One region of the Lelliottia jeotgali genome, then DNA from elsewhere that is predicted to be linked to it. Evidence: predicted binding sites of a transcription regulator. Region 1 holds the regulator's gene; each other region holds the start of a gene.
What was found. The regulator LexA, encoded in region 1, represses DNA repair genes until DNA is damaged. The targets are predictions, from matches to a motif close to TNCTGTATGTACATACAGNA.
Positions count from the first base shown of each region.

Region 2: a site for LexA is predicted at 1,899-1,918, ahead of rmuC (DNA recombination protein RmuC). Genes of this name have one in related genera too.
Region 3: a site for LexA is predicted at 3,236-3,255, ahead of dinB (DNA polymerase IV). Genes of this name have one in related genera too.
Region 4: a site for LexA is predicted at 6,156-6,175, ahead of JBO43_RS10630 (DNA translocase FtsK 4TM domain-containing protein). Genes of this name have one in related genera too.

Region 1 is NZ_JAENMQ010000012.1:114,631-122,252, reverse strand. It holds gene plsB (glycerol-3-phosphate 1-O-acyltransferase PlsB) at 1-1,611, opposite strand, end outside; gene JBO43_RS19095 (diacylglycerol kinase) at 1,766-2,134, shown strand; gene lexA (transcriptional repressor LexA) at 2,244-2,852, shown strand; gene dinF (MATE family efflux transporter DinF) at 2,919-4,238, shown strand; gene JBO43_RS19080 (CsbD family protein) at 4,383-4,592, shown strand; gene zur (zinc uptake transcriptional repressor Zur) at 4,659-5,174, opposite strand; gene JBO43_RS19070 (cupin domain-containing protein) at 5,290-5,778, shown strand; gene traF (conjugal transfer protein TraF) at 6,000-7,259, shown strand; gene dusA (tRNA dihydrouridine(20/20a) synthase DusA) at 7,341-7,622, shown strand, end outside.
Region 2 is NZ_JAENMQ010000018.1:65,929-73,550, forward strand. It holds gene JBO43_RS22240 (dienelactone hydrolase family protein) at 3-809, opposite strand; gene udp (uridine phosphorylase) at 1,061-1,822, shown strand; gene rmuC (DNA recombination protein RmuC) at 1,961-3,418, shown strand; gene ubiE (bifunctional demethylmenaquinone methyltransferase/2-methoxy-6-polyprenyl-1,4-benzoquinol methylase UbiE) at 3,485-4,240, shown strand; gene ubiJ (ubiquinone biosynthesis protein UbiJ) at 4,254-4,859, shown strand; gene ubiB (ubiquinone biosynthesis regulatory protein kinase UbiB) at 4,856-6,496, shown strand; gene tatA (Sec-independent protein translocase subunit TatA) at 6,573-6,833, shown strand; gene tatB (Sec-independent protein translocase protein TatB) at 6,837-7,376, shown strand; gene tatC (Sec-independent protein translocase subunit TatC) at 7,379-7,622, shown strand, end outside.
Region 3 is NZ_JAENMQ010000005.1:19,469-27,090, reverse strand. It holds gene gpt (xanthine phosphoribosyltransferase) at 1-282, opposite strand, end outside; gene pepD (cytosol nonspecific dipeptidase) at 543-2,000, shown strand; gene dinB (DNA polymerase IV) at 2,161-3,219, opposite strand; gene dpaA (peptidoglycan meso-diaminopimelic acid protein amidase) at 3,495-4,235, shown strand; gene JBO43_RS11985 (class II glutamine amidotransferase) at 4,206-4,973, opposite strand; gene lpcA (D-sedoheptulose 7-phosphate isomerase) at 5,020-5,598, opposite strand; gene fadE (acyl-CoA dehydrogenase FadE) at 5,836-7,622, shown strand, end outside.
Region 4 is NZ_JAENMQ010000003.1:381,323-388,944, forward strand. It holds gene serS (serine--tRNA ligase) at 1-208, opposite strand, end outside; gene rarA (replication-associated recombination protein RarA) at 300-1,643, opposite strand; gene lolA (outer membrane lipoprotein periplasmic chaperone LolA) at 1,653-2,267, opposite strand; gene JBO43_RS10630 (DNA translocase FtsK 4TM domain-containing protein) at 2,396-6,079, opposite strand; gene lrp (leucine-responsive transcriptional regulator Lrp) at 6,214-6,708, opposite strand; gene trxB (thioredoxin-disulfide reductase) at 7,259-7,622, shown strand, end outside.

The sequences.
Region 1 (7,622 bases):
CTGACGTGAGGCCAGCAGCGCCGTGACGCACAGGTTCATGGCGTTAGCCGCACCGGCGTTGTTAATACGCACCATCAGGTCGGCGGCGATGTTATTGACCGTCGGCGTCAGCCAGGCTGGGCGAATCGCTTCAATCGGATCGATAGACTCGCGCCACTCGGGAACGTGCTGATTCAGGTAGGTCATTAACGGCAGCGGTTCGCCGAAGTTCACGTAGCCCTGACCGAGATTGCGCAGCTTGCTCAGGCCTTTCAGCATCTGAGGCAGACTCTCTTTCTCTTTGGTCGCACCACGCAATTCTTTCGCGTAAGTGCCTACTTCCATCACGTGCTCGTAACCGATGTAGATTGGTACCAGCGTAATCGGACGCGTACCGCCGCGCAGCATAGCCTGAATGGTCATCGAGAGGGTGCCGGTTTTCGGGTCAAGCAGACGACCCGTACGAGAACGACCACCCTCTACGAAATACTCAACGGAATAGCCACGGCTGAACAGCTCGCCCAGATACTCGCGGAATACTGTGGAATAGAGCTTATTGCCCTTGAAGGTACGACGAATAAAGAACGCACCCAGACGGCGGAAAATCGGGCCTGCTGGCCAGAAATTCAGGTTAATACCGGCCGCGATGTGCGGCGGCACCAGGCCCTGGTGATACAGGACGTATGACAGCAGCAGATAGTCCATGTGGCTGCGATGGCAGGGCACATAGACAATTTCGTGGCCGTCATGGGCTAGCTGACGTACGCGCTCGGCGTTGTTGACGTTAATCCCCTGATACAGACGGTTCCAGGTAAAACTCAGGATACGGTCAGAGAGGCGGATCATCTCGTAAGAGAAGTTCGCCGCAATCTCTTCCATCAGGGCGATAGCGTTCTGCTGGGCTTTCTCGTGAGAGATTTTCTTGCTGCGCGCTTCATCTTCGACGGCACGGGCAATGGCTTTGGAGGCCAGCAGTTTATTGAACAGATCCTGACGGGCAGGCAGACGTGGCCCAACGGCAGCCAGGCGCTGACGCGCGAAATGCATACGTGCGACGCGAGCCAGTTTCTGGGCGATAATTTTATCCGTGCCGTGCTCATCCGCCATGCGGCGCAGAGAGACGGAAGGGGAGAAACGCACAAAGCTGTCGCGCCCCAGCCATGACACGGCAAAGAATTTTTGAATGCCGTTCAGCATACGCAGCGGCGGGTTTTCTTCACCTTTCTGGCGGCCTGGACGACGACCAAACATCACCGACACTGGCACCATCTGGACATCCAGGTTGGGGTTGCTGCGGTGCAGATCGAGATAATCGTGGAACAGCTTGATGGACTCTTCTTTTGGCGTGTAATAGGTAAACACGCGCGGCCCGCCGTGAATAAACACGTAGCGCGGCAGCAGAGTACCGTCGACCTCAAGCGGTTCGAGCGGATCGGGTAAATCATGCGCCAGACATTGGGCGCGCAGCGTCAGTAAGTCTGCCTTCGAGTTATAAGGCAAAACGTACATAATAGGACGCGAGGTATCGAGCCCTAATTCCAGCGCAGGTTCCGCCGGGATAGACTTACTTTTTACCAGGACGCTTAATGGTAAATTAAGTATTTTGTAGTAAATTCGTGGCCAGCCGGACATAAACGATGTAAAGCCTCTGGTTAATAATGCAAATGCGGCGCAAGGATAACAGAAAGCGCGCAAAATTTCTGTTGTTACCGGTCATACTTCAGGCTGTATTGCTACGTGCGACAACCCTAGTTACTGACGCTAAATCTAAGAAAAGGTTCTTTTAATGGCCAATAATACCACCGGGTTCACCCGAATCATCAAAGCTGCCGGATATTCATGGAAAGGTTTCCGCGCGGCGTGGATCAATGAAGCCGCCTTCCGTCAGGAAGGGGTCGCTGCTGTCATCGCGGTCATCATCGCCTGTTTCCTCGACGTTGATCCTATCACTCGCGTTCTGCTCATTGGTTCGGTTCTTCTGGTGATGATAGTGGAAATTCTCAACAGCGCTATTGAAGCGGTGGTGGATCGTATCGGCTCTGATTTCCATGAGCTCTCGGGCCGCGCGAAAGACATGGGATCTGCCGCTGTGCTGCTTGCGATTATCATAGCGGCCATCACCTGGGTCACGCTTCTTTGGTCACATTTTCGATAAGCCTTCAGGAATGCAATAAGTCTCTGGTTTTTTGTGCAGTTTTTGGTTCCAAATTCACCTTTGACTGTATATACTCACAGCATAACTGTATATACACCCAGGGGGCGGAATGAAAGCGTTAACGGCCAGACAGCAAGAGGTGTTTGATCTTATTCGAGATCACATCAGCCAGACGGGAATGCCACCTACGCGTGCGGAAATCGCGCAGCGTCTGGGCTTCCGTTCTCCAAATGCCGCTGAAGAGCACCTCAAAGCACTGGCCCGTAAAGGCGTCCTTGAGATTGTCTCCGGTGCTTCACGCGGTATTCGCCTGCTGGTAGAGGAAGAAACAGGTCTGCCACTGGTGGGTCGCGTTGCGGCGGGTGAACCTCTGCTGGCTCAGCAACACATTGAAGGCCACTATCAGGTCGATCCGGGGATGTTTAAACCGAGTGCTGACTTCCTGCTGCGCGTTAGCGGGATGTCCATGAAAGATATCGGAATCCTGGACGGCGATCTGCTGGCGGTGCACAAAACGCAGGATGTGCGTAATGGACAAGTTGTTGTCGCGCGCATTGATGACGAAGTCACCGTTAAGCGACTGAAAAAACAGGGCAACACGGTTCAGCTGTTGCCGGAAAACAGCGAGTTCTCCCCAATTGTGGTGGATCTCCGCGAGCAGGCTTTCTCTATTGAAGGTCTGGCTGTGGGTGTCATCCGCAACGGTGAATGGCTGTAATATCTTTCTGACAGGCTGCGGTGCATCCGCAGTCTGACTGTCTCACTTCTTTCCCGGTAATTTCTCATGTCTCTGCTGACTCCCTCAGACAAGGCATTGTGGCGTCTTGCGCTGCCGATGATTTTCTCCAATATCACCGTTCCTTTGCTTGGGCTGGTCGATACGGCGGTGATTGGTCATCTGGATTCCCCTGTTTATCTTGGCGGTGTGGCGATTGGCGCGACGGCGACCAGTTTCCTCTTCATGCTGCTGCTCTTTTTACGCATGAGCACTACAGGTCTAACCGCGCAGGCGTTTGGCGCGAAAGATCCGTTTCGTCTGGCCCGCGCGCTGGTGCAGCCGCTGATTCTTGCGCTGGGCGCGGGGCTGCTGATTGTTTTGCTGCGTACACCGCTTATTGATTTGGCTTTGCACGTCGTTGGCGGCAGTGAAGCGGTGCTCGAACAGGCGCGGCGTTTCCTTGAAATCCGCTGGCTCAGCGCTCCGGCATCGCTGGCAAACCTTGTTCTGCTCGGCTGGCTACTGGGTGTGCAATATGCGCGTGCGCCAGTGATCCTGCTGGTGGTGGGGAATGTGCTCAATATCATCCTCGACCTCTGGCTGGTGATGGGTCTGCATATGAATGTTCAGGGCGCGGCGCTGGCAACCGTGGTCGCGGAATACGGCACGTTCTTCATCGGTCTATGGATGGTGAAGCGTGTGCTGGCGATGCGGGGAATATCACTCGCGATGCTGAAAACCGCGTGGCGCGGCAACATCCGCAAACTGCTGGCATTGAATCGCGACATCATGCTGCGTTCGCTGCTATTGCAACTCTGCTTTGGCGCATTAACGGTATTCGGCGCGCGGCTGGGGCCGGAGATTGTTGCGGTCAACGCCGTGCTCATGACACTGCTGACGTTCACTGCCTATGCGCTTGACGGGTTTGCCTATGCCGTGGAAGCCCACTCCGGGCAAGCCTACGGTGCGCGCCAAACGGGGCAGTTGCAGGAGGTGTGGCGTGCGGCCTGCCGCCAGTCTGGCCTGGTGGCGCTGGTCTTTGCGCTTATTTATGCCCTGTTCGGCAGCCAAATCGTCGCGCTATTAACCTCTTTGCCTGAGCTGCGCGAGCTGGCGAATCATTACATCCTGTGGCAGGTCGTTCTACCGGTGGTGGGCGTGTGGTGTTATTTGCTGGATGGTATGTTTATCGGTGCAACGCGAGGGGCAGAAATGCGTAACAGCATGGCGGTCGCGGCGGCTGGGTTTGCGTTAACTCTCTTCACTTTGCCGTGGTTGGGTAATCATGGATTGTGGCTGGCGCTGGCAGTGTTTCTCGCCCTGCGCGGCCTTTCTCTGGCGGTTATCTGGCGGCGTCACTGGCGAAATAACACCTGGTTCGCCTAGTGGCTTCGTTTGACGAAACGGTTAAAGATTCTGAATCTCTCAACGCCTGCCGAATCCTTATCTACAATTATTATCACGTCCAGCAGATACGAACGAAACGGACGATTCAAATTTACGTGATAACCGAACGATGAGGATATGATTATGAATAAAGACGAAATCGGCGGTAACTGGAAACAGTTCAAAGGTAAAGCGAAAGAACAATGGGGTAAACTGACCGACGATGATGTAACCGTCATTGAAGGTAAACGCGAACAGCTGGTCGGTAAGATTCAGGAACGCTACGGCTACGCGAAAGATCAGGCGGAAAAAGAGGTTGTTGACTGGGAAAAACGCAACGACTACCGCTGGTAACAGAGTTCTACCCGTTGTACACGGAAGTACAATCCCTGAGGGCGGCTTATGGCCGCCCGCTTTGTTTTAGCGCGGTTTTTTCTTAACCATGACCGAGTGATCATGCTGGCATTCACCTTGATGACGGCAAGCTTCCACTTCGACACATGCCGAGCACAACCCGTGTGCTTCAATCACGTTATGGCGCAGGGCAAAGCCCATTTTAGCCGCCAGAGAATGCAGAATATCCTCCACGCCTTCAGCCCCTTCTTCTTTGACCGCGCCACAGCGATCGCAGATAAACATGGCCGAGGTATGCGTCGGTTGATCGAACAGGTGGCACAGCACGTAGCTGTTAGTCGATTCAACCTTATGCACAAACCCTTGTTCCAGCAGGAAATCCAGCGCGCGATAGACGGTCGGAGGTTTCGCCTGCGGCTCGCTTTCGCGCAGCAGATCGAGCAGATCATACGCGCTGATAGCACCGCGTTGCAGGCTCATCAGACGTAACACTTCAAGGCGCTGCGGAGTCAGGCGCACATTGCGTTGAGCACAGAGCTTTTCAGCTTGCGCTAACAGATCTTGCATCGTGGTCTTATCCATATCGCACCTCGAATTATGGAGTCTGGAAAACCCTCACTTTACCATGTTCTACTGAAAACGCCGAGAACCGCCACGGTGTGCTATACCTGACGCATCGCAACATGGGAAAAACACAATGAAAAGACCTGAATGCATCCGACACTGGCGCGACGTCGAAGGCGCTGACGATTCCACTTACCCGGACAGTGACGAGCTTTTTGCCATCGGTGCGCCGCTGGCGCGCAAACTGGGTTTGGGGCGTATCGGTATCCATCATGAACGGCTGCCGCCAGGGCGTCGCACCTCTTATCCGCACGCTGAAAGCGACGAAGAAGAGTTTATCTTTGTCATTGAAGGGCATCCGCAGGCGTGGATTAACGGCTATTTATGGAAACTGGAGCCGGGCGACAGCGTCGGTTTTCCGGCCGGAACCGGGGTCTGCCACACCTTTATTAACAATACCGACGAAGAGGTGCGCTTGCTGGTGGTTGGCGAGGCGAACAAAAAACAAAACCGGATTTATTACCCGCTGAATCCAGTTTATGCCGCCACGCGTGAAGACCGCTGGGTCGATCATCCGCCGCAGTTTTTTGGCCCTCACGACGGAAAACCTGGGCGAAAATAATATCCTCTTCTATAAATATTGAGGGCCGTCACAAATTACAACAGGCCGAGCGGAAGATTTAACTTAGGGAAATAGCAGGTCTTTTTGATGTTATTCACAGCAATAGTTCGTCCCTGTTTGGGAGATAACAGACGGGGTTGTTTAATAACAGACTATAAAACGAGCATACTGTGAAAAAACATTTTAAATTTTCGGTGGTTAGCATCACTGTCTCCTTATTGATGGCAAATCAGGCGGGAGCAGCCAATACCTGGACAGAAGCGCGTAGCGACGCGATGGGTGGAACCGGAGTTGCATCAGGCCATTACGGTAGTGGCGCCTTCATCAACCCGGCGCTGCTGGCAAAGGCCAAACCGGATGACGACATTACCGTTATCTTGCCTTCGGTCGGCGCGCAGATTACCGACAAAGACAATCTGCAGGATCAGATCGACGATATCAGCGATAAAGTCGATCACTACGATAATGTGATCAACAGCCTCACACCGGCGGAGATCATCGCCAATCCCTTAGGATCCGTGAACCAGTTCCAGAGCGCCGCGAAAGATCTCGCTGACGAGCTGGACGATCTGAAAGGCAAAACCGCACGCGCTACCGCCGGTGCCGGGATTGCGGTCAGCATTCCAAACAACGTACTGGCCGTCGCCTTTGTCGCAAAAGGCAATGCCCACGCGCGCGTGAGTTCCTCCATCGACCAGCAGGATATTGACTACCTGCGCAGCATCCAGAACAGCAAATTGGTCGCGGGCAGCGTCGCGCTGGATGCGGCCCTGAACGGCTCGGATCAAATCACCAAGAACCTCAACTCCACGGCCTCAGGCCGGGCGGCGATTGTCTCTGACTACGGCGTGGCGGTGGCGCGTCAGTTTGATATTGCTGATGTGCCGGTCTCCGTCGGTATCACGCCAAAACTGCAAAAAACCTGGCTCTACAACTACACCACCTCTATTTACACCTACGACAGCAACGACTGGAACAGCAGCCGCTACCGCACGGACGATACCGGTTTCAACGTCGATGCCGGTGTGACCGCCGATTTTGGCGAGAACTGGACGGTGGGCCTGAGCGGGCAGAACCTGATGTCGCGTGATATCGATACCAAGGATATCCGCATCCGCAATGGTCGTACGGGTGAGGTGGTGAGCTACAAAGATACCTACCAGATCCGCCCGCTGGTTACGGCTGGCGTGGCCTGGCATAACGATCTGGTGACGCTCACCGCCGATGGCGATCTGACCGAAACCAAAGGCTTCAAGAGTGAAGAAAACTCCCAGTACGTGGGTGTCGGTGCGGAAGTCACGCCGCTCAGCTGGCTGGCGGTGCGCGCCGGTTATCGCGCGGACGTGAAAGACAATGACAGCAACGTCTTCACCGGCGGTGTCGGCTTTGCGCCGTTCAACGCGGTCCATGTGGATCTGATGGGCCTGTACGGGGAAGACAAAACCTGGGGGGCAGGCGCACAGCTGAGCGTCAGCTTCTAAGACCACCGGAGGCCATGCGCCTCCGGCTTTTCTTTGTGCTATAGTAGCGCCCCATTTCCACCAGGTGCTTAAAACTTCGCCATGTCGTCAGAATTACAGTCACACTTCCCTGCACACCGTTTTTCCATCGCGCCGATGCTCGACTGGACCGACAGACACTGCCGCTATTTCCTGCGTCAGCTCTCTCGCCACACGCTGCTGTACACCGAAATGGTCACCACCGGAGCGATCATTCACGGGAAGGGCGACTATCTGGCCTATAGCGAAGAAGAGCATCCGGTTGCCTTACAGCTCGGCGGCAGCGACCCGGCTGCGCTGGCGCACTGCGCGAAACTGGCGCAAGAGCGCGGTTATGACGAAATT
Region 2 (7,622 bases), on a different contig from region 1:
ACTTAACTCTTTTTCGCGCCATACTGCCTGAACCACGCCAGCATTCTCTGCCAGCCATCTTTGGCGGACTCTTGGTGATAGCTCGGGCGATAATCAGCGTTAAAGGCGTGGCCCGCGTCGGGATAAACGACGATCTCGGCTTTGGCATTGGCGGCACGCAGCGCCTGACGCATGGTCTCTACGCTCTCAAGCGTGATCCCGGTATCCTGTCCGCCGTAAAGGCCCAGGACTGGCGCGTTAAGATCGGTGGCGATATCCACCGGATGTTTCGGCGAATTCAGCGTTTTCTCACCGACCAGTTTGCCATACCACGCCACAGCAGCCTTAAGCTGCGGATTGTGCGCGGCATACAGCCAACTGATACGCCCGCCCCAGCAAAAACCGGTTACCAACAGACGATGCGAATCGCCGCCGTTACGCGCCGCCCAGCTCGCCACGTGGTCCAGATCGGCCAGGACCTGTGCATCCGGCACTTTGCTGACCAGATTGCTGAAAAGGGTCGGAATATCGCTGTAGTCGTTCGGGTCGCCCTGACGGAAATAGAGCTCCGGTGCGACGGCCAGATAACCTTCCAGCGCCAGTCGGCGACAGATATCGCGAATATGTTCATGAACGCCAAAAATTTCCTGAACCACAATCACGATCGGCAATGGACCGTCTGCCTGTTTCGGGCGCGCGTGGTAGGCGGGCATGTTCTCACCCTGCGACGGGATCGAGGTTTCGCCAGACGTTATGGCTTCTTCTGACGTCGAGACAATAGTGGAGGCGAGAGGGGCTGCAGCAGGTGCAAAATGGGTCCTTTGTGTCATGGTATTCTCCGTACCCGTAAGCGCAAAAGTAAATATAGACCTCAAGTTAACAACTCACAGTGCCCGAAACGGGCTATCTTTTGTGCAGCTAAGAACGATAAAACTTGTTAATGTGATGTAAATCACTATTTTATGGAAATTAACTGCAACCATTTTCATTCATGGTGAGGTGCGTCACGAAATTAAGCCTGGTGCTTCTGTAAAGTACCGTTTTACTTCTTCTGACACACCGACCCACAGAGGAGTCACCTATGTCTAAGTCTGATGTTTTTCATCTCGGCCTCACTAAAAACGATTTACAAGGGGCTACGCTGGCTATCGTCCCTGGCGATCCTGAGCGTGTGGAAAAGATCGCCGCGCTGATGGATAAGCCGGTTAAGCTGGCAGCGCATCGTGAATTCACCACCTGGCGTGCAGAGCTGGATGGCAAAGCGGTTATCGTGTGCTCGACCGGTATCGGCGGCCCGTCTACCTCTATTGCCGTGGAAGAGCTGGCGCAACTGGGCATTCGTACTTTCCTGCGTATCGGTACTACCGGTGCAATTCAGCCGCATATCAGCGTCGGTGACGTGCTGGTGACCACTGCGTCCGTGCGTCTGGACGGGGCAAGCCTGCACTTTGCGCCGATGGAATTCCCGGCGGTTGCGGACTTCGAATGTACGACGGCGCTGGTTGAAGCGGCTAAATCTATCGGTGCGACCACCCACATCGGCGTGACCGCCTCTTCTGACACCTTCTACCCAGGCCAGGAGCGTTACGACACCTTCTCTGGTCGCGTGGTCAGCCGTTTCAAAGGCTCCATGGAAGAGTGGCAGTCGATGGGCGTCATGAACTACGAAATGGAATCTGCAACGCTGCTGACCATGTGCGCAAGCCAGGGTCTACGTGCGGGTATGGTGGCGGGCGTTATCGTCAACCGTACCCAGCAAGAGATCCCGAACGCAGAAACTATGAAGCAGACAGAAAGCCACGCGGTGAAGATCGTGGTTGAAGCGGCTCGCCGCCTGATCTAATCGCACTGCATTCTGTTCAAGGCCGACGCGTTCGGCCTTTTCTTTTTGCGTAACGCCTCGCAGGAAAGCCCTTTCAAACTGGACGTTTATACAGCACAATTATATTTTGTGCGGTAACGGTTTGACGCAGGGGGCGTAGTGGACATCTCAATCATCATTTATGCGGCGATAGCGCTGGCGGGCTTAGCCATTGGCTGGCTGATTTCCGGCTATCAACACGCGCAGCACAAAGCCGAACAACTGGCCGATCGTGAAGAGATGGTGGCTGAGCTCAGCGCGACGAAACAGCAGTTGGCTCAGAGCAACCACTGGCGCGATGAATGCGAGTTGCTTAACAACGAATTGCGCAATCTGCGCGATATCAATACCTCCCTCGAAGCCGATCTCCGCGAAGTGACCACCCGTCTGGAATCTACTCAGCTGCATGCGGAGGATAAAATCCGCCAGATGATCAACAGCGAACAGCGCCTCAGCGAGCAGTTCGAAAACCTCGCCAACCGTATTTTCGAACACAGTAACCGCCGCGTCGATGAACAAAACCGCCAAAGCCTGAATGGCCTGCTGACGCCGCTGCGTGAACAGCTCGACGGATTTCGTAAACAGGTACAGGACAGCTTTGGCATGGAAGCGCGTGAGCGCCACACGCTGGCGCACGAGATCCGTAATCTTCAACAGCTAAACGCGCAAATGGCGCAAGAGGCGGTCAATCTGACGCGCGCGCTCAAAGGTGATAACAAAACTCAGGGCAACTGGGGCGAAGTCGTGCTGACTCGTGTACTGGAGGCTTCCGGGCTGCGCGATGGCCACGAATATGAAACTCAGGTCAGCATCGAGACCGATACCCGCTCGCGAATGCAGCCCGATGTGATTGTGCGTTTGCCGCAGGGCAAAGACGTGGTTATCGATGCCAAAATGACGCTGGTGGCCTACGAGCGCTACTTCAATGCCGAAGACGACTTCACCCGCGAATCTGCGCTGCAGGAACACATCGCTTCCGTGCGAAACCATATCCGCCTGTTGGGCCGTAAGGATTACCAGCAGCTTCCCGGCCTGCGTTCGCTGGACTATGTGCTGATGTTTATCCCCGTCGAGCCGGCGTTTTTACTGGCGCTCGACAGGCAGCCGGAGCTGATCACTGAAGCGCTGAAAAACAACATTATGCTAGTGAGTCCAACCACGCTGCTGGTGGCGTTGCGTACCATAGCTAACCTGTGGCGTTACGAACATCAGAGCCGCAACGCGCAGCAGATCGCCGATCGTGCCAGCAAGCTGTATGACAAAATGCGCCTGTTTGTCGACGATATGACATCCGTAGGGCAAAGCCTGGATCGCGCGCAGGATAACTACCGTCAGGCGATGAAAAAACTCTCATCCGGACGCGGCAATTTACTCTCCCAGGCCGAGGCATTCCGCACGCTGGGCGTGGAGGTGAAGCGCGAGATTAATCCGGAATTGGCCGAACAAGCCGTTGCGCAGGATGAGGAATACCGTCTGCGCGGTGCGGATAGTGAGCAAAATATACGCAGTAGCGACAATGATTTAGTGGCGCAAACGTCGTCCGAAACGCAGTCAGAGCGATTCTTCCAGGGTGGTTGAATCGTAGGGCAAACGCGTCCAATCTGATACACTTCACGCACATTTGACTGATTAGCAGGCACTGAGATGGTTGAAGATTCACAAGAAACAACGCACTTTGGCTTCCAGACTGTCGCCAAAGAGCAGAAAGCTGACATGGTGGCCCACGTATTCCATTCTGTGGCGTCAAAGTACGATGTCATGAATGACCTGATGTCATTCGGCATTCATCGCTTGTGGAAGCGTTTTACTATCGACTGTAGCGGTGTTCGCCGTGGTCAAACCGTTCTGGATCTTGCTGGGGGTACCGGCGATTTGACCGCCAAGTTCTCCCGTATGGTCGGTGAAACAGGTCGCGTAGTGCTGGCTGATATCAACGATTCAATGCTGAAAATGGGGCGCGAAAAGCTGCGCAACATCGGCGTTGTCGGTAACGTTGAATATGTCCAGGCTAACGCAGAAGCCCTGCCGTTCCCGGATAACACCTTCGATTGCATCACCATCTCTTTTGGCCTGCGCAATGTCACCGAAAAAGAGAAAGCGCTGCGCTCCATGTACCGCGTGCTGAAGCCGGGTGGACGTCTGCTGGTGCTGGAATTTTCCAAACCGATTATTGAACCGCTGAGTAAAGCGTATGACGCCTACTCGTTCCACATCTTGCCGCGTATTGGTGAGATGGTGGCTAACGACGCAGAAAGCTATCGCTATCTGGCGGAATCTATCCGTATGCACCCGGATCAGGAAACATTAAAAGCCATGATGCAGGATGCCGAGTTTGAAAACGTTGAGTACTTCAACCTGACGGCGGGTGTTGTCGCGCTGCATCGCGGCTACAAGTTCTGAGTGGAGGCAAATCATGCCTTTTAAACCGTTAATCAGCGCAGGCATCGAGAATGTCCTGAACACCTTTCTTTATCGCTCGCCGGCGCTGAAAACGGCGCGTCAGCGACTGAACGGGAAGGTGCTGCGTGTCGTCTTAAAAGAGTTCTCGACGCCGCTGGTGTTGGTCTTCAGTGAGCGCCAGCTTGATGTGTTGGGAGAGTGGGAAGGCGAGGCCGACTGTTCTGTCATCACACACATGAACGTGCTGCCAAAACTGCGCGACCGCCAGCAATTGACGGCGCTGATTCGCAGCGGCGAGCTGGAAGTTGAAGGCGATCTTCAGGTGGTACAAAACTTCGTTGCTCTGGCCGATCTGGCCGAGTTTGATCCGGCGGAGTTGTTAGCTCCTTACACTGGCGACATTGTGGCTGAAGGCATCGGTAAGTTTATTCGCGGTGGCTCGTCGTTTTTAAGTAAAGGGATGCAACGTCAGCAACGATACGTTGCCGAAGTGCTAACCGAAGAGTGGCGCATGGCGCCCGGTCCACTGGAGATGGCGTGGTTTGCGGAAGAGTCTGCTGCCGTTGAACGTGCTGTTGACGCGTTTACCCAACGCCTGGAAAAACTGGAGGGCAAATGACGCCTGGTGAAATTCGGCGCCTCTACTTTATCGTTCGCACCTTTTTGAGTTACGGGCTCGACGAGCTTATCCCCAAAATGCGTATTACGCTACCGCTGCGAATCGGTCGGCGTATGTTGTTCTGGATGCCAAATCGTCATAAAGACCAGCCGCTGGGCGAGCGTTTACGCCTGGCGTTGCAGGAGCTTGGTCCGGTCTGGATTAAATTCGGGCAGATGCTCTCGACCCGCCGCGATCTCTTCCCACCGCAAATTGCCGATCAGCTGGCGTTGTTACAGGACCGCGTGGCACCCTTCGACGGTGCGCGAGCCAAACAGCAAATCGAAGAGGCGATGGGGAACATTCCGGTTGAAACCTGGTTTGATGATTTCGAAATCACCCCGCTGGCCTCTGCATCCATTGCTCAGGTACACACCGCACGGCTGAAAGAGAACGGCAAAGAGATCGTCATCAAGGTGATCCGCCCGGATATCCTGCCGGTTATCAAAGCGGACATGAAGCTGATTTACCGTCTGGCGCGCTGGGTTCCCCGTTTGCTGCCGGATGGCCGTCGTCTGCGTCCAATGGAAGTGGTCCGCGAGTATGAAAAAACGCTGATCGACGAGTTGAATTTACTGCGCGAATCAGCCAACGCCATCCAGCTGCGCCGTAACTTTGAAAACAGCCCGATGCTGTACGTACCGGAAGTCTATTCCGACTACTGCAGTCAGAACATGATGGTCATGGAGCGCATCTACGGTATTCCCGTTTCGGATGTGGTGGCGTTGGAAAAGCAGGGTACCAACATGAAACTGCTGGCTGAACGCGGGGTGCAGGTATTTTTCACCCAGGTGTTCCGCGACAGTTTCTTCCACGCTGATATGCATCCAGGTAACATCTTCGTGAGTTACGAGCACCCGGAAGATCCGAAGTATATCGGCATCGACTGCGGGATTGTCGGCTCTCTCAACAAAGAAGATAAACGCTACCTGGCAGAGAACTTTATCGCCTTCTTTAACCGCGATTACCGCAAGGTGGCTGAGTTGCACGTCGACTCTGGCTGGGTCCCACCGGATACCAACGTCGAAGAGTTTGAGTTTGCGATCCGCACCGTCTGCGAGCCGATTTTTGAAAAGCCGCTGTCGGAAATCTCGTTTGGTCACGTGCTGTTGAATCTGTTTAATACCGCGCGACGCTTCAATATGGAAGTGCAGCCGCAGTTAGTTTTACTCCAGAAAACACTACTTTACGTTGAGGGCGTAGGCCGCCAGCTCTATCCTCAGTTAGACTTATGGAAGACAGCGAAACCTTTCCTGGAGTCGTGGATCAAGGATCAGGTCGGTATTCCTTCGCTGGTGCGCGCTTTCAAAGAGAAAGCGCCGTTCTGGATCGAAAAAATGCCGGAGATTCCTGAACTGGTTTACGACACTTTGCGTCAGAGCAAGAACCTTCAGCACAGCATGGATAAAATCGCCCGCGAGCTTCAGTCCAACCGCGTACGTCAGGGACAATCTCGCTATCTCTTTGGGATAGGTGCAACGCTGTTGCTCAGTGGCACACTGTTGCTGATTAATCGCCCGGACTGGGAGATGATGCCCGCCTGGGTGATGGCCGGAGGCCTTGTGGTCTGGCTGATTGGCTGGAGAAAAACGCGCTGAATTTGCGTCGCTATCGCCGGGTTGCATACGTATAATGCAACCTGATTAATTAATCATCATCTATCGAGGATGTAGTATGGGTGGTATCAGTATCTGGCAATTGTTAATCATTGCCGTCATCGTCGTGCTGCTGTTTGGCACTAAAAAGCTCGGTTCTATCGGTTCCGACCTTGGCGCGTCCATCAAAGGCTTCAAGAAAGCCATCAGCGATGATGAAGATAAAGACAAGCAGGAAAAATCCAGCCAGGATGCGGATTTCACGGCTAAATCTCTCGCTGATAAACAAGACGAAGCCAAAAAGGAAGACGCTAAACGCCACGATAAAGAGCAGGTGTAAGTCGTGTTTGATATTGGTTTTGGTGAACTGCTGCTGGTATTCGTGATTGGCCTGATCGTATTAGGCCCGCAGCGTTTACCCGTGGCAGTAAAAACTGTTGCGGGCTGGGTGCGCGCGCTGCGTTCGCTGGCCACGACGGTACAAAATGAACTGGCGCAGGAACTCAAGCTTCAGGAGTTTCAGGACAGCCTGAAAAAGGTTGAGAAGGCGAGCATGGATAACCTGTCGCCGGAACTGAAAGCCTCGATGGATGAATTGCGTGAAGCCGCAGAGTCCATGAAGCGCTCATACAGTGTCAACGATCCTGAAAAAGCGAGCGATGAAGCCAACACCATTCGTAATCCGTTAGTGAAGGATAACGAAGCGCAGCATGAAGGTGTGACGCCTGCCGATGCCGAGCATCAAGCCAGCGCACCGGCGCAAGCACCTGTTGAACAAGAATCCATGTCAGCGCAAGAGCCTGGGGTTAAACCAAAGGCAGCAGAAGTTAAAGCCGCCGCACCCGTTCCTGAATCCGCCCCTTCGTCGAGTGATAAAGCGTAAACATGGCAGTAGATGATACTCAACCACTCATTACGCATCTCATAGAGCTGCGTAAGCGCCTGTTAAACAGCATTATTGCTGTTTTTCTGATCTTCATTTGTCTGGTCTATTTCGCCAACGACATCTACCAGATTGTCTCCGCGCCGTTGATCAAGCAAATGCCGCTGGGCGCCACCATGATTGCCACCGACGTGGCGTCTCCATTCTTTACGCCGATCAAGCTGACGTTCTGGGTTTCGCTGATTG
Region 3 (7,622 bases), on a different contig from region 1:
GCCGGTATCGACCAGATCGTCAATCACGATAAAGCCTTCGCCATCGCCTTCAGCGCGTTTCAGCACGGTCAGCTCACGCTGGTTATCGTGGTCATAGCTGGAGATGCAGACGGTATCGACATGGCGAATACCCAGTTCACGCGCCAGCAGTGCGCCCGGAACCAGACCGCCACGGCTCACGGCAATAATGCCTTTCCACTGTTCAGAAGGCATCAGGCGTGCAGCCAGTTTACGTGCATGAATCTGCAACATGTCCCAGGTGACGACGTATTTTTCGCTCATGTGAAGTGTCCCAGCCTGTTTATATACGGCTTAAAAAGTGTTCGAGGGGGAAATAGGTTGCGCGAGATTATAGAGATCTGACGCACTAAAAACCAGTGTTTAGCGGCGCGGGGCGGAGTTTTTACTTGCTTTATGCTAGCAGCAGACGGAGAAAGTGGTATTCTCAACCTCATCTCGCAAGCCCGACTTGTGCTGACTATCACTCTGCTAACCCTGTGACCTGCAAGCTTGTTTGCAGCGCCACGACAAGGAGACTTATCGTGTCTGAACTGTCTCAATTATCGCCACAGCCACTGTGGGATATTTTTGCCAAAATCTGTTCCATTCCTCACCCTTCCTATCACGAAGAACAGCTTGCCGAACATATTATGGGCTGGGCGAAGGAAAAAGGCCTGCACGCGGAGCGTGACCAGGTAGGCAATATTCTGATTCGTAAAGCGGCCACCGCCGGTATGGAAAACCGCAAACCGGTTGTGCTTCAGGCGCATCTGGACATGGTGCCGCAGAAAAATAACGACACCGAACACGACTTCACCAAAGATCCTATTCAGCCCTACATTGATGGCGAGTGGATCAAAGCACGCGGCACCACGCTGGGTGCAGATAACGGTATTGGTATGGCATCTGCGCTGGCTGTGCTGGCTGACGACAGCGTTGAGCATGGTCCACTGGAAGTGTTGCTGACCATGACCGAAGAAGCCGGTATGGACGGTGCGTTTGGTCTGCAGGCTAACTGGCTGCAGGCGGATATCCTGATCAACACCGACTCTGAAGAAGAGGGTGAGATCTACATGGGTTGCGCCGGTGGTATTGATTTCATCTCTACCCTGCCGCTGACCCGTGAAGCAATTCCTGCTGGCTTCCAGACCTTCAAGCTGACGCTGAAAGGTCTGAAAGGCGGTCACTCCGGTGGTGATATTCATTTAGGTCTGGGCAACGCCAACAAACTGCTGGCACGCTTCCTGGCGGGACACGCCGCTGAGCTGGATCTGCGCCTGGTTGATTTCAACGGCGGTACGCTGCGCAACGCGATCCCGCGTGAAGCCTTCGCGACCGTAGCTGTTGCGGCGAATAAAGCCGACGAGCTGAAAAACCTGGCGAATGTCTACCTGGATATCCTGAAAAACGAACTGTCGGCGAAAGAGAAAAATCTGACCGTGGTTCTGGAATCCGTCTACACTGATAAAGCCGCGCTGACCGCGCAGTCTCGTGACAGCTTTGTGCAGTTGCTGAACGCCACGCCAAACGGCGTGATCCGCAACTCTGACGTGGCGAAAGGCGTGGTAGAAACCTCCCTGAACGTCGGCGTCGTGACCATGACTGATGACAGCGCAGAAATCATCTGCCTGATTCGCTCGCTTATCGACAGCGGTAAAGAGTACGTGGTGAGCATGCTGGAATCTCTGGGCAAACTGTCTGGCGCGAAAACCTCCGCCAAAGGCAGCTACCCAGGCTGGCAGCCAGATGCGACTTCTCCAGTGATGGCACTGGTGCGTGAAACCTATCAGCGTCTGTTCAACAGCACGCCGAACATTCAGGTGATTCACGCAGGTCTGGAGTGCGGTCTGTTCAAGAAACCGTACCCAGATATGGACATGGTTTCCATCGGGCCGACCATTACTGGCCCGCATTCTCCGGACGAGCAGGTGCACATCGAAAGCGTGGGCCACTACTGGACGCTGCTGACTGAACTGCTGAAATCGATTCCGGCTAAGTAAGTTGCTGTATGTGCCCGGCGGCACTGCGTTTGCCGGGCCTACAGGGGATGGGTGCGGTCTGATGCCCGCCCCCCGGCCCTCTCCCACGGGAGAGGGTGCAAACACTAAAAACGGCAACCTGGTTGCCGTTTTGCATTTACCTTCTGGCCACCAGGCTTTTTTATAGCCCCAGCACCAGCTGTCGCTCCAGCTGCGGGTCCAACAGCGTAACGTGCAGCCCCACCAGCCTCACTCCCCTTCCCCCTCGACGCTCCTGCCAGGCTTTTTTCGCCGTTTCAATCAGATCGTCTTTGTTCAGGCGCGGCCAGACGTGTTCCTGAGTCGTCTGCTGGAAATCGTTGAACTTGAGTTTCACGCCCTGGCGGGCAATCAGCAGATCGGGTTTGACCTTCGCCAGCCGTCGTTCCAGCTCGGGATAGAGCTGCTCGACAATAATGGTTTCGCAGTCGCTCCAGTCGTGGATATCTTCTGCCAGAGTGCGCTCAACGCCCACAGATTTACGCAGGCGCTCGCTGTTGATACTGCGCTCATCAATCCCCTGGCTACGCTCCCACAGGACCCGACCAAACTTGCCAAAGCGCTTGAGCAGCATCGCCAGATCGCTGTTCTGTACGTCTTCGCAGGTTCGCAGGCCGAGCGTCTCCAGTTTAGCGGCAGAGACTTTGCCAACGCCGGGGATTTTACCCAGCGGCAGCGTTTTCAAAAAAGCCGGAACGTCATCAGGTGTAATGACGTACTGCCCGTCGGGCTTGTTCAAATCAGAGGCAATTTTGGCGAGGAACTTCACCGGTGCAATTCCTGCGGAAGCCGTCAGATTCAGCTCGTTAAAAATGGTCTGGCGGATTTCCTGCGCCATCAGGGTAGCAGAGCCGTGACAATGCAGGCTGTCCGTGACGTCGAGATAGGCTTCGTCAAGAGAAAGCGGTTCAATCAGCGAGGTATAGCGGGAAAAGATTTCCCGAATGCGAACCGAGGCTTCTTTATAGGCATCAAAACGCCCCGGCAATAGAATGAGATGAGGGCAAAGCTTAAGCGCCATCGCCGTGGGCATGGCGCTACGCACGCCAAATTTGCGCGCCGGATAGTTGGCGGTGCTGATTACCCCGCGCTGAACGCGGCTGCCGCCGATGGCAATCGGGACATCCCGCAGCGCCGGATTATCACGCATCTCCACGGCAGCAAAAAAGCAGTCCATATCGACATGGATTATTTTGCGCATACTCAGCCCTCACATTTACTGGATAAGTATACAGTTAAAATATCAAAATTGAAAAGCGCCGTGATGACCTGGCGTTCACCCCTTTTCGCACATTTCCTGGTTTAAAAGAGAGCCTGATAAGTTATAAATACAAACTAATTTGTAAACTCAAAGCTTGATGCTTGCGAAAAAATGCAGCGATGCTAATGTGAGCGCTCCTAATCCAGATAATTCTGATTTCGGGTCTCTTTTGCCGTCCTGGCAAGTTGGTTTGGCTTTATCAAGGAACTTGTAGTATGCGTAAAATCGCATTGTTCATTGCGATGCTTCTGATCCCGTGTGTCTCGTTTGCTGGTCTGCTTAGCAGCGACAGTTCGACCACCCCGATCAGCAAAGAATATAAACAGCAGTTAATGGGATCACCGGTTTATATTCAGATCTTCAAGGAAGAACGCACGCTCGATCTATTTGTCAAAATGGGCGAGACATATCAGCTGCTTGATAGCTACAAAATTTGTAACTATTCCGGCGGGTTAGGCCCGAAACAACGTCAGGGTGATTTCAAAAGTCCTGAAGGGTTCTATACCATTCAGCGTAATCAGCTTAAACCCGACAGCCGCTTCTATAAAGCCATCAACATCGGTTTTCCGAATGCCTATGATCGCGCGCATGGTTACGAAGGTAAATACCTGATGATTCACGGTGCCTGCGTGTCCATTGGCTGTTACGCCATGACGGACAGCGGTATTGATGAGATTTTCCAGTTTGTGACGGGCGCATTAGTGTTCGGGCAGGCCGGTGTGCAGGTGAACATTTATCCGTTCCGCATGACCGATGCCAATATGCAGCGCCATAAGTATTCGACCTACGCGGATTTCTGGAAACAGCTGAAACCGGGTTACGACTACTTCCAGCAAACGCATAAGCCACCGACCGTGTCGGTCGCGGATGGTCGCTACATCGTCAGCAAACCGCTGAGTCATGAAGTCGTCCACCCGCAACTGGCATCAAACTACGCGGTTCCCGAGGCAAAATAACGCCCACTCGCCTGGCATGATCTTTTGCCAGGTTTCATTGCCCGTCAGCGGCTGAGTGGCGATAACCGTGACCACATCATCAGGTGTGGTTTCGGTTTGAAAATCAATTTCCACATCCTGATCGAGCAGCTTGGCCACACCAAACGGCGCGCGGCGCGTGATCCAGAAAAGGTTTGTCGAGCAGAACGCCATCACGTAACGCCCATCCGACAGCAGCATATTAAACACGCCCTTCTCACGCAACTCACAGGCCAGTGTGCCGATGTATTTAAACACCGCTTCCATATTTCCTGGCGTGCGCGGATAACGCTCTGTCAGCTTGTGCAGTAACCAACAAAACGCTTTCTCACTGTCAGTTTCACCTACTGGCCGAAAATTTCCCGTTTCCAGTGATTTATAGCCTGTCAGCTGTCCGTTATGGGCGTAGGTCCAGTTGCGGCCCCACAGCTCACGGGTAAACGGATGGGTATTTTCCAGCGCCACTTCCCCTCGGTTTGCCTGACGAATATGGGCAATGACCGAGCGGGATTTAATCGGGTAATCCTGTACTAACCTGGCGATAGGAGAGTTGAAGCTGGGTTGCGGATCTTTGAACGTGCGACAGCCTTTTCCTTCGTAGAAGGTAATGCCCCAGCCGTCTTTATGCGGCCCGGTTCCTCCACCGCGCTGTACCAACCCGGTGAAACTAAAGCAGATATCGGTTGGCACATTGGCGCTCATCCCGAGCAATTCGCACATACATCACCTCCACAACAGCGGGGGCATGAGTGCCCCCAGCGAAGACTTACTTGACCATCTCTTTTTCGATCAGCTGGATCAGGATATGAATCACTTTAATGTGAATTTCCTGGATTCGATCAGCATAACCGAAATGTGGCACACGGATTTCGATATCCGCCGTACCCGCCATTTTACCGCCATCTTTACCGGTCAGGGTGATGACTTTCATCCCTTTCTCGCGCGCAGCTTCAATGGCTTTAATCACGTTACCGGAATTACCTGAGGTGGAAATACCCAGCAGGACATCACCTTCACGGCCTACCGCTTCAACGTAGCGCGAGAAAATATGATCGTAACCGAAGTCGTTACCCACGCAGGAGATGTGGCTAACGTCAGAAATCGCAATTGCCGGGTAGCCCGGACGGTTTTCACGGTAGCGACCGGTCAGCTCTTCCGCGAAGTGCATGGCGTCGCAATGGGAGCCGCCGTTACCGCAGGAAAGCACTTTACCGCCGGCTTTGAAACTGTCTGCCAGCAGGACCGCCGCACGCTGGATCGCGTGAATATTGGCTTCATCTTTCAGAAAGTTGGCCAGCGTCTCCGCGGCTTCGTTCAGTTCGTTACGAATAAGATCCTGGTACATGAGGATAATCCTTCAGTATTGATGAATAACAAACGGAGTGTACCGGATAGCGTTGAGAGCGAGAAGCTAAAGCCATGCAAATCCTCCGGCGTTTTGATTATTCGTGCCTGCGAAAACCTGAACAATGTGAACCAGGTTGTAATTATTTTGTGAATGCATTGCTAAAAGAAATAACATCCACTACAACCATATCATCACAAGTGGTCAGACCTCCTACAAGCAAGGGAGCTTTTCGTTATGATGATTTTGAGCATTATCGCAACCGTTGTTCTGCTCGGTGTGTTGTTCTATCACCGCGTCAGTTTAGTTTTGAGTAGCCTGATTTTACTGGCCTGGACTGCCGCGCTTGGCCTGGCGGGTCTGTGGAATATCTGGCTTGTCCTGCCGCTGGCCATCATCCTGCTGCCGTTCAACGTTCCGGCGATGCGTAAGTCGATGATTTCTGCCCCGGTATTTCGCGGTTTCCGCAAAGTAATGCCGCCGATGTCACGCACGGAAAAAGAAGCAATCGACGCGGGCACTACCTGGTGGGAAGGCGATCTGTTCCAGGGCAACCCGGACTGGAAAAAACTGCACAACTACCCGCAGCCGCGCCTCACTGCTGAAGAACAAGCCTTTATTGATGGTCCGGTAGAAGAAGCGTGCCGCATGGCGAACGACTTCGAGATCACCCATGAAATGGCCGATCTGCCGCCAGAACTGTGGGCGTACCTGAAAGAGCATCGCTTCTTCGCGATGATCATCAAAAAAGAGTACGGCGGCCTGGAGTTCTCCGCTTACGCTCAGGCTCGCGTGCTGCAAAAACTGGCCGGTGTCTCAGGTATTCTGGCGATCACCGTCGGCGTGCCAAACTCATTAGGCCCTGGCGAACTGCTGCAACATTACGGCACCGAAGAGCAAAAAGATCACTATCTGCCGCGCCTGGCGCGTGGTCAGGAAATTCCGTGCTTCGCGCTAACCAGCCCGGAAGCTGGTTCTGACGCCGGAGCAATCCCGGATACTGGCGTCGTGTGCATGGGCGAGTGGCAGGGCCAGCAGGTGCTGGGTATGCGCCTCACCTGGAACAAGCGCTACATTACGCTGGCGCCAATCGCCACCGTGCTGGGTCTGGCGTTCAAACTCTCTGACCCGGATAAACTGCTGGGCGACGAGGAAGATCTGGGCATCACCTGTGCGCTGATCCCAACCTCTACCCCTGGCGTTGAAATTGGTCGTCGTCACTTCCCGCTGAACGTGCCATTCCAGAACGGTCCGACCCGTGGCCAGGATATCTTTGTGCCGATTGATTACATCATCGGCGGCCCGAAAATGGCCGGTCAGGGCTGGCGTATGCTGGTGGAATGTCTGTCGGTCGGTCGCGGCATTACCCTGCCGTCTAACTCTACCGGTGGTCTGAAATCTGTCGCGATGGGGATTGGCGCTTACGCCCATATCCGCCGTCAGTTCAAAATCTCCATCGGTAAGATGGAAGGGATCGAAGAGCCACTGGCGCGTATCGCAGGCAACGCCTATGTGATGGACGCTGCGGCCTCTCTGATCACTTACGGCATCATGCTCGGTGAAAAACCGGCCGTGCTGTCGGCTATCGTGAAGTACCACTGTACCCACCGCGCACAGCAGTCAATTATTGATGCGATGGATATTGCTGGCGGTAAAGGCATTATGCTCGGCGAAGGCAACTTCCTGGCGCGCGGCTATCAGGGCGCACCGATTGCCATCACCGTGGAAGGCGCAAACATTCTGACCCGTAGCATGATGATCTTTGGTCAGGGCGCGATTCGCTGCCATCCGTATGTGCTGGAAGAGATGGCTGCGGCACAAAACAACGATGTGGATGCGTTCGATAAACTGCTGTTCAAACATATCGGCCACGTCGGCAGCAACAAAATGCGCAGCTTCTGGCTGGGCCTGACGCGCGGTCTTACCAGCTCCACGCCGACGGGTGATGCAACTAAACGTTATTACCAGCATCTGAACCGCCTGAGTGCAAACCTGGCGCTGCTGTCAGATGTGTCGATGGCCGT
Region 4 (7,622 bases), on a different contig from region 1:
GCTCAATGTCTTCCCCGCGTGCTTTCGCCTGGCCGATGGATTTCGATCGAGAGTTACGCTCAGCTTGCAGATTTTCAGTTTGTACCTGCAGAACTTTACGACGCTCTTCAAGAGCGCGCAGCTTATCTACATCCAGCTTAAAGCCCCGGCGTGCCAGTTTTTCTGCGACTGCGTCTGGCTCGTTACGCAACAGATTGGGATCGAGCATGCTTATCCTGTGCTTATCGAATTAAAAGAGGAAATGTGACCACAGCCTGCGGTCACAGGGATACATTGCCAACATTACCGCAACGATCGCGCTAACGGTAGCGTTTTATAGGGCTATTTTGATCCTGTCCGGTAAGCCAGGCGAGCTTTTCGCCAATCTTGCCTTCAAGACCTCTGTTAGTCGGGCGATAATAGCGCGTTTGTGCCATTTCCTGCGGGAAATATTCCTCCCCGGCGGCATAGGCGTTCGGCTCATCGTGGGCGTAGCGATACTCCTGGCCATAGCCCATTTCTTTCATCAGTTTGGTCGGGGCATTACGCAGGTGAACCGGCACGTCATAGTCCGGACGATCGCGCGCATCGGCCATCGCGGCTTTAAACGCTGTGTAGACGGCATTACTTTTCGGCGCGCAGGCCAGATAGACAATCGCCTGGGCAATAGCGCGCTCACCTTCTGACGGCCCTACTCGGGTAAAACAATCCCACGCAGAGATTGCCACTTGCATCGCGCGCGGATCGGCATTGCCGACATCTTCCGACGCGATTGCCAGGCAGCGGCGCGCAACGTATAGCGGGTCGCCACCGGCGGTAATAATGCGCGCATACCAGTAGAGCGCAGCATCGGGCGCACTGCCGCGCACGGATTTGTGAAACGCTGAAATGAGATCGTAAAAGCGGTCGCCTTTGTTATCGAATCGCGCACTGCGTTCCCCGGCAATCTCAGTGAGCAACTCCGCTTTCAATACGCGCTTACCGGATTCATCCAGCTCGGCCATATCGGCCATCATTTCCAGCGTATTTAACGCGCGACGCGCATCACCGTTAACCAGCTCGGCAATTGCGCGACGCGTATCATCCGGCAGAACGATGTCCTGTCCGCCGTAGCCGCGCGCCTTGTCTTCCATCGCCTGAGTGAGGACCTGCTCAATATCGTCCGTAGTCAGTGATTTCAGCAGATAAACGCGGGCGCGGGAAAGCAGCGCAGAATTGAGTTCAAACGAAGGATTTTCGGTGGTGGCACCGATAAAGAAGATGGTCCCGTCTTCAATGTGCGGTAGGAACGCATCCTGCTGGCTCTTATTGAAACGATGAACTTCGTCGACAAAAAGGATGGTTCGACGACCAGCATTACGGTTCTGGCGGGCGCGCTCGATAGCTTCACGGATCTCTTTCACGCCGGACGTGACGGCTGAAAGACGCTCGACGTCGGCATTGGCATAGCGAGCAATCACTTCGGCCAGCGTGGTTTTACCGGTTCCCGGTGGTCCCCACAGGATCATAGAATGCAGATGCCCGGCTTCGATAGCGCGCGGCAACGGTTTCCCGGCAGCCAGCAGATGCTGCTGGCCAATGTACTGCGCTAAATTTTCTGGCCGCATACGGGCGGCCAGAGGTTGAAACGCATTATCAGAAAAATCGAGCGACAGGTTGCCCACTCACGCCTCTTACTTATTGCGTTGGTCGTCCACCGTTACGCCCTGCGGCGGGGTAAAGGTGAATTTCGATGCGTCAATCGCGCCATTTTGCTGAGATTTGAGCTGGTAGCTGCTGCGCTGCTCGTCCTGCTCAACGGCGCTGAACTGATTGATAGTCCCGTTGTTGCTCACGTTAATGGTGAACTGTTTCAGGTTCCCGGTATTGCCCTTCGGCGTCAGCACAAAATCATCGCCATTCTGTTTAATGTTGTACTGCTGCCAGTCGCTGGTCTGGTTGCGGGCGATCAGCATGAACGGCGTATTGCTGGTTGCGTCTTTCAGCAACGTTGCGGTCGCCTGTTCAACAAACGGGTTATAGAACCACAGGGTTTTACCGTCGGAAACCAGAATGCTTTCATCCGGCTGAGTCATGTGCCAGTTAAACAGATTAGGACGTTTCACCCAGAGATCGCCCTGACCTTCCTGCACCGCGTTGCCGCTGCCATCCGTCACTTTCTGCGTGAAGCTGGCGTGGAAGCTGCTGACTTTATCCAGGCGGCTTTTAAGGTCGCTTGCGGCATCGGCCCAGACGCTGCTGGCGACAAAGCTGGTCAGTAGTGCTCCGACAATTGCGATTTTTTTCATTATGAGTCCTTAAAATTCGTCATCCCCAAATGGGGTTCTGCCGTCTATTCTGAACCTGCCCGCAGGCAGGCGACAGAAGAAAATGCTTAATTTTTGCTGACTTACCCATCTTTGCAATCGACGAAGGATTACTCAAACGGTGGCGGTGCCAGCACTTCGCGGTTACCGTTGTGACCTTGCTCGCTCACAATGCCCTGCGCTTCCATCTGTTCAATAATACGTGCAGCGCGGTTGTAGCCGATGCGGAACTGACGCTGTACGCCGGAAATGGACGCTTTGCGTTTTTCTGTCACAAAATTAACGGCCTGATCAAATAACGGGTCCAACTCTTCCGCGCCATCATAACCGCCACCACTGCCTTCGCTTTCGCTCTCGGAAGTGATGCCGTCTACGTATTGCGGACGACCGCGCGCTTTCCAGTCCTGCACGACGGCGTGGACTTCCTGGTCACGAACAAACGCACCGTGAACGCGCACCGGCGTCGTCGAGTTCGGGCCAGAATAGAGCATATCACCCATGCCGAGCAGCGATTCTGCACCCGCCTGATCGAGGATGGTACGGGAGTCGATTTTACTCGATACGGTGAACGCGATACGCGTCGGAATGTTCGCTTTAATCAGACCAGTGATGACGTCAACAGACGGACGCTGCGTCGCCAACACCAGGTGAATACCGGCTGCACGCGCTTTCTGTGCCAGTCGGGCGATCAGCTCTTCAACTTTCTTGCCTACTGTCATCATCAGGTCGGCGAATTCATCCACCAGCACCACGATGTACGGCAGTTTTTCCAGCACCGGATGCTGAGCATCCATGCTGTCGCCCGGCTTCCAGTATGGGTCCGGAATCGGACGGCCCATGCGCGCCGCTTCAGCAATCTTGTCGTTATAACCGGCGAGGTTACGCACACCCAGAGCAGACATCAGCTTGTAGCGGCGTTCCATTTCGTTGACGCTCCAGCGCAGGGCGTTGGCGGCATCTTTCATGTCGGTCACAACTTCGGTGAGCAGATGCGGAATGCCTTCGTAGACGGAGAGTTCCAGCATTTTCGGGTCGATCATGATGAAACGCACATCTTCCGGCTGCGCTTTGTAGAGCATGCTCAGGATCATCGCGTTCACACCGACGGATTTACCAGAACCGGTAGTACCGGCCACCAGCAGGTGTGGCATTTTCGCGAGATCTGCGACGACAGGCTCACCCGCGATATCTTTGCCCAGCACCACGGTTAAAGGTGACGGGTTATCGCGGAATTTCGCGTTATCCAGCACTTCACGCAGATAAACGGTGTGACGTTTCTTGTTCGGCAACTCCAGGCCCACGTACGGCTTGCCCGGAATAACTTCAACCACGCGCACTGCAACGGTCGAAAGCGAACGCGCCAGGTCACGTGAGAGATTCGAAATACGCGCGGCTTTAACACCCGGCGCCAGATTGAGCTCGAAGCGAGTAATCACCGGACCAGGAGAGTAGTTAACAACGTCCGCTTTAATACGGAAATCAGCCAGACGTGTTTCAACCAGACGCGCCATTTGCTCAAGTGCAAAGGTATCCACCGGCTCAACTTCCGTCGGCGGAGAGGTTAAGAGATCCAGCGACGGCAGCGGCGTAGTCGGTCGTTGTACGGGACGGCTATCGCCATTGCGCATCAGCAGCGGGTGAATCAGGCTTTCCTGCGGCTGAGCGACCGGCTGCTGCGGTTGTGCATATTGCTGCGGTGCAGCGACCGGCTGCGCATACTGTTGCGGAGCCACTGGCTGCGGAACATGCTGAGGCTGCGCTGGAGCATATTGCGGGCGCGGTGGCTCTGCTTCCGGCATCACGCTCGGGGTAAACAGCGGCTCGCTCGGCGTGTCATCCACCAAATCTTTCATCGGTGAGAATTCAAAATCTGACAGAGAGAAAGGATTCGCATTTTTTGGCTGTTCGCCAGAATAACGCTGTTCCTGTGAAGCGGCGAACTGACGTGCCAGCTCTGCTTCTGCGGCGTCGTTTTCATCGTCCTGACTAACATCAGGCTGCGAGTGGTCCTGATATTCTTCGCCGTAGCGCTGATGCTGCTGCGCAGCAAACTGGCGAGCCAGCTCGTCCTGCTGCATTTCATCCGCATCATCGATATCATTCGGATCTTGCGCTTTTTCCTCAGCCATACGCTGAGAAGGCAATTTGATACCGTATGACGCCAGCTCACGACGCGTTGGAACGCGCACGCGGTTTGGTCGCGGTAATTGTGGGCCGATACCCTCTTTCACCTGCGGACGAGGTGCTCCACCGGCGGCCAGACTAAACACCGGTGCGGCTGCCGCAGCGGTTGCTGTCGCAGCAACTGTCGCTTGCTTAACGCTTGCAGCAACAGGAGCAATGGCCGCTGTTGGATCGATATCTGGCGCACTAAACGCAGGCGACGTGACAGGATTAACCCCCGCAGGCTCAGGCACTGGCTGATACCAGGCCGCAAGCTGCTCACGTTCGCGGGCGCGTTTCTCTTCCACTTCTTCAAAATAGTACATCGGCGGACGAGCAGGTTTAACCTCTTCCACTTCAATCTGCGGCTCTGAAACAGGTTCAGGGGTGTATTCCTGATAAGGCTGCTCAGGTTCGGCATATTGTTCTTCGTAAACTGGCTCAGGCTGATACGGCTGCTGCCACTGTTGATCCTGCGGCGGCACTGGCACATAGCTTTCTGGCTCTGGGGCAATAGTCGGCTCAGGCGTGTGAACGCCAGGTGCCGTTTGCCAGTCAACCATCGGCTGCTGCAGGGCAGGCTCTGGCGTCTGAACCGGCGCAACTGACATCACGGCCTCAACGGGCGCAGCGTAAGCTTGCGTCGCCGTCGTCGCAATTGCTGCTGCGGCAACCGGAGCCGTCACAGAATGACCGTTTAACAGCGGATCGTATTCATCGAAATCACCCGGCATCGCTCGATTGCCAGAGAACAGCACGTCATCCGGATCGGTGGCGACGCCGCCTGTGCTGTAAGTGACTTGCTCTTCGTCATCCATCCGTTTGCCGGAGAAGAGAGCCGCATCCGTTTTACGAGCCAAAGGATTAGTGAATTTTTCAGCGACGCGCTTACGACGCGCCAGCGCCCCGCGCATGATGCGCGTGCGTCGAGATTCGGTTCGGTTGGCGGATGACGACTCTTCTTCATAATCATCATCTTCGTATTCGTCTTCATCCACCCAGGTATCATCACGACGGGTGCGATTGCTGGCGAACGTCAGAATATTCAGGATAAAGCCGCCGAGTTTTTCAGCGATGCTCACCCACGACCAACCGGTAAAGAGCGTCAGCCCTGCCGCCCAGATACAGAGCAGCGTGATGGTACCACCACTGCTGTGGAGCATGGGTTTGAGCGCCGTGCTCAACAGGCTGCCAATCACGCCACCGGAGGCGAAATACCAGATATCATCGGCGTTGATCGCTGCCAGACCGCACGAGGTCAGGATCAGCGCCAGTGCGCCAATCAAACGAAGTGAAACCGCAAAATAGTCGATGTACTCTTCGTTTTGACGATGACGCCAGGCAAACCAGCACCCACCAACAATAATGATTGGAATGGTGTAGGCCATGACGCCAAAGACGAAAAATAGCGTATCCGCCAGCCATGCGCCGGGCACACCACCCAAATTATGGATAGGTTCATGCCACGCCGTTTGTGACCAGCTGGGATCGGAAGGGTTAAAGCTGAGTAAGGCGGCCATCAACCAGACGGCAAAAAGGGCAACAAGAATCAGTAACGCCTCAAGGAGTCGGCGCCCGCTGCTTAACTTCGTTAAAGTGACTTCTTTGTCTTCAGTATATTCCTGGCTCAAAAAAGGCTCTCCAGGTACCAGGCATTTCCTGCCTGTTTGCTAAAACGGACAACAGCGCCGGGATACCCGGCACTGTTGCTGTATGGATTAACAGGAGTGTAATCAAATTACGCTGATTTTGCACCTGTTCCGTATTAGCGCGTCTTAATAACCAGACGATTGCTCTGTTTGACTTCTTCCATCACCACGTAAGTGCGGGTGTCGTTCACGCCAGGCAGTCGCAGCAGGGTTTCACCCAGCAGTTTACGATAGGCTGACATGTCTGGTACGCGGGTCTTCAACAGGTAGTCGAAATCGCCAGAAACCAGATGACACTCTTGAATTTCTTCAAGTTTTTGCACTGCGGTGTTAAATTGCTCAAACACATCCGGTGCGCCACGATTCAGAGTAATCTCAACAAAAACCAGAAGTGAGGCATCCAGATAATGCGGGTTCAACAGAGCCGTATAGCCCTGAATGAAGCCTTGTCGTTCCAGACGGCGCACACGCTCAAGGCATGGCGTCGGTGAAAGTCCCACACGTTTTGAAAGCTCGACGTTGGAAATACGCCCATCCTTTTGCAATTCATTCAGAATGTTACGATCGATACGGTCGAGATCTTTGCCAGGGCGCTTCTTGCTATCTACCATTATTATTGTCTCTCTGTATTCCTTCCCTACTCCTGCCTGGACCCTGTGCACATCACTGTTCAGAGCCTGTACCCGTTGCTTATCACATCGCGTTTTATAGTGTGTATGCGATGCAGATTCGGGTTCTACGGTGAGAAGACCGTTGCCAAAAGGCTGTCACCAACATCACGCATGGCATCTGTCCACACCATGCGTAGATTTCGCTGACCCGGTAAAAATGGCGCCTGCGTGCATGTCTATGCGACACACAGTTAACGCGGATTTTTTTTCTTCCTTCAATGTTTTCGCAAAAGCGCAGGGGATTGTCAAAGCAAAACATCGTTTTTTAGTACAACGTGCCAGTTATTCATTGCGACCGGGGATTAATCCTCATTTTGTCGCCGTATAAACAACCGTTTTCATGAAAAACGTGATGTTATTACGCTCAATAAAGGCGGTTCATCACCCTCGCCTATTGCACAAATCGTTTACAAAATTGCTGCGCTCTTTTTTTACGGCAACAAATTCCCTACAATCCGAGCAAATGTCTGCCAACAACAATGGGGATCTCATGGGCACGGCTAAACACAGTAAGCTGCTAATCCTTGGTTCTGGACCTGCGGGATACACCGCAGCGGTCTATGCTGCACGCGCTAACCTGCACCCGGTATTAATCACCGGCATGGAAAAAGGCGGTCAGTTGACCACCACGACTGAAGTAGAAAACTGGCCAGGCGATCCGAACGACCTGACCGGGCCGCTGCTGATGGAACGTATGCACGAGCATGCGATCAAATTCGACACCGAAATTTTGTTCGACCACATCAACAAGGTTGATCTGCAGAACCGTCCGTTCCGCCTGACCGGTGACAGCGGCGAATACACCTGTGACGCGCTGATTATCGCCACCGGTGCCTCCGCGCGTTACCTCGGTC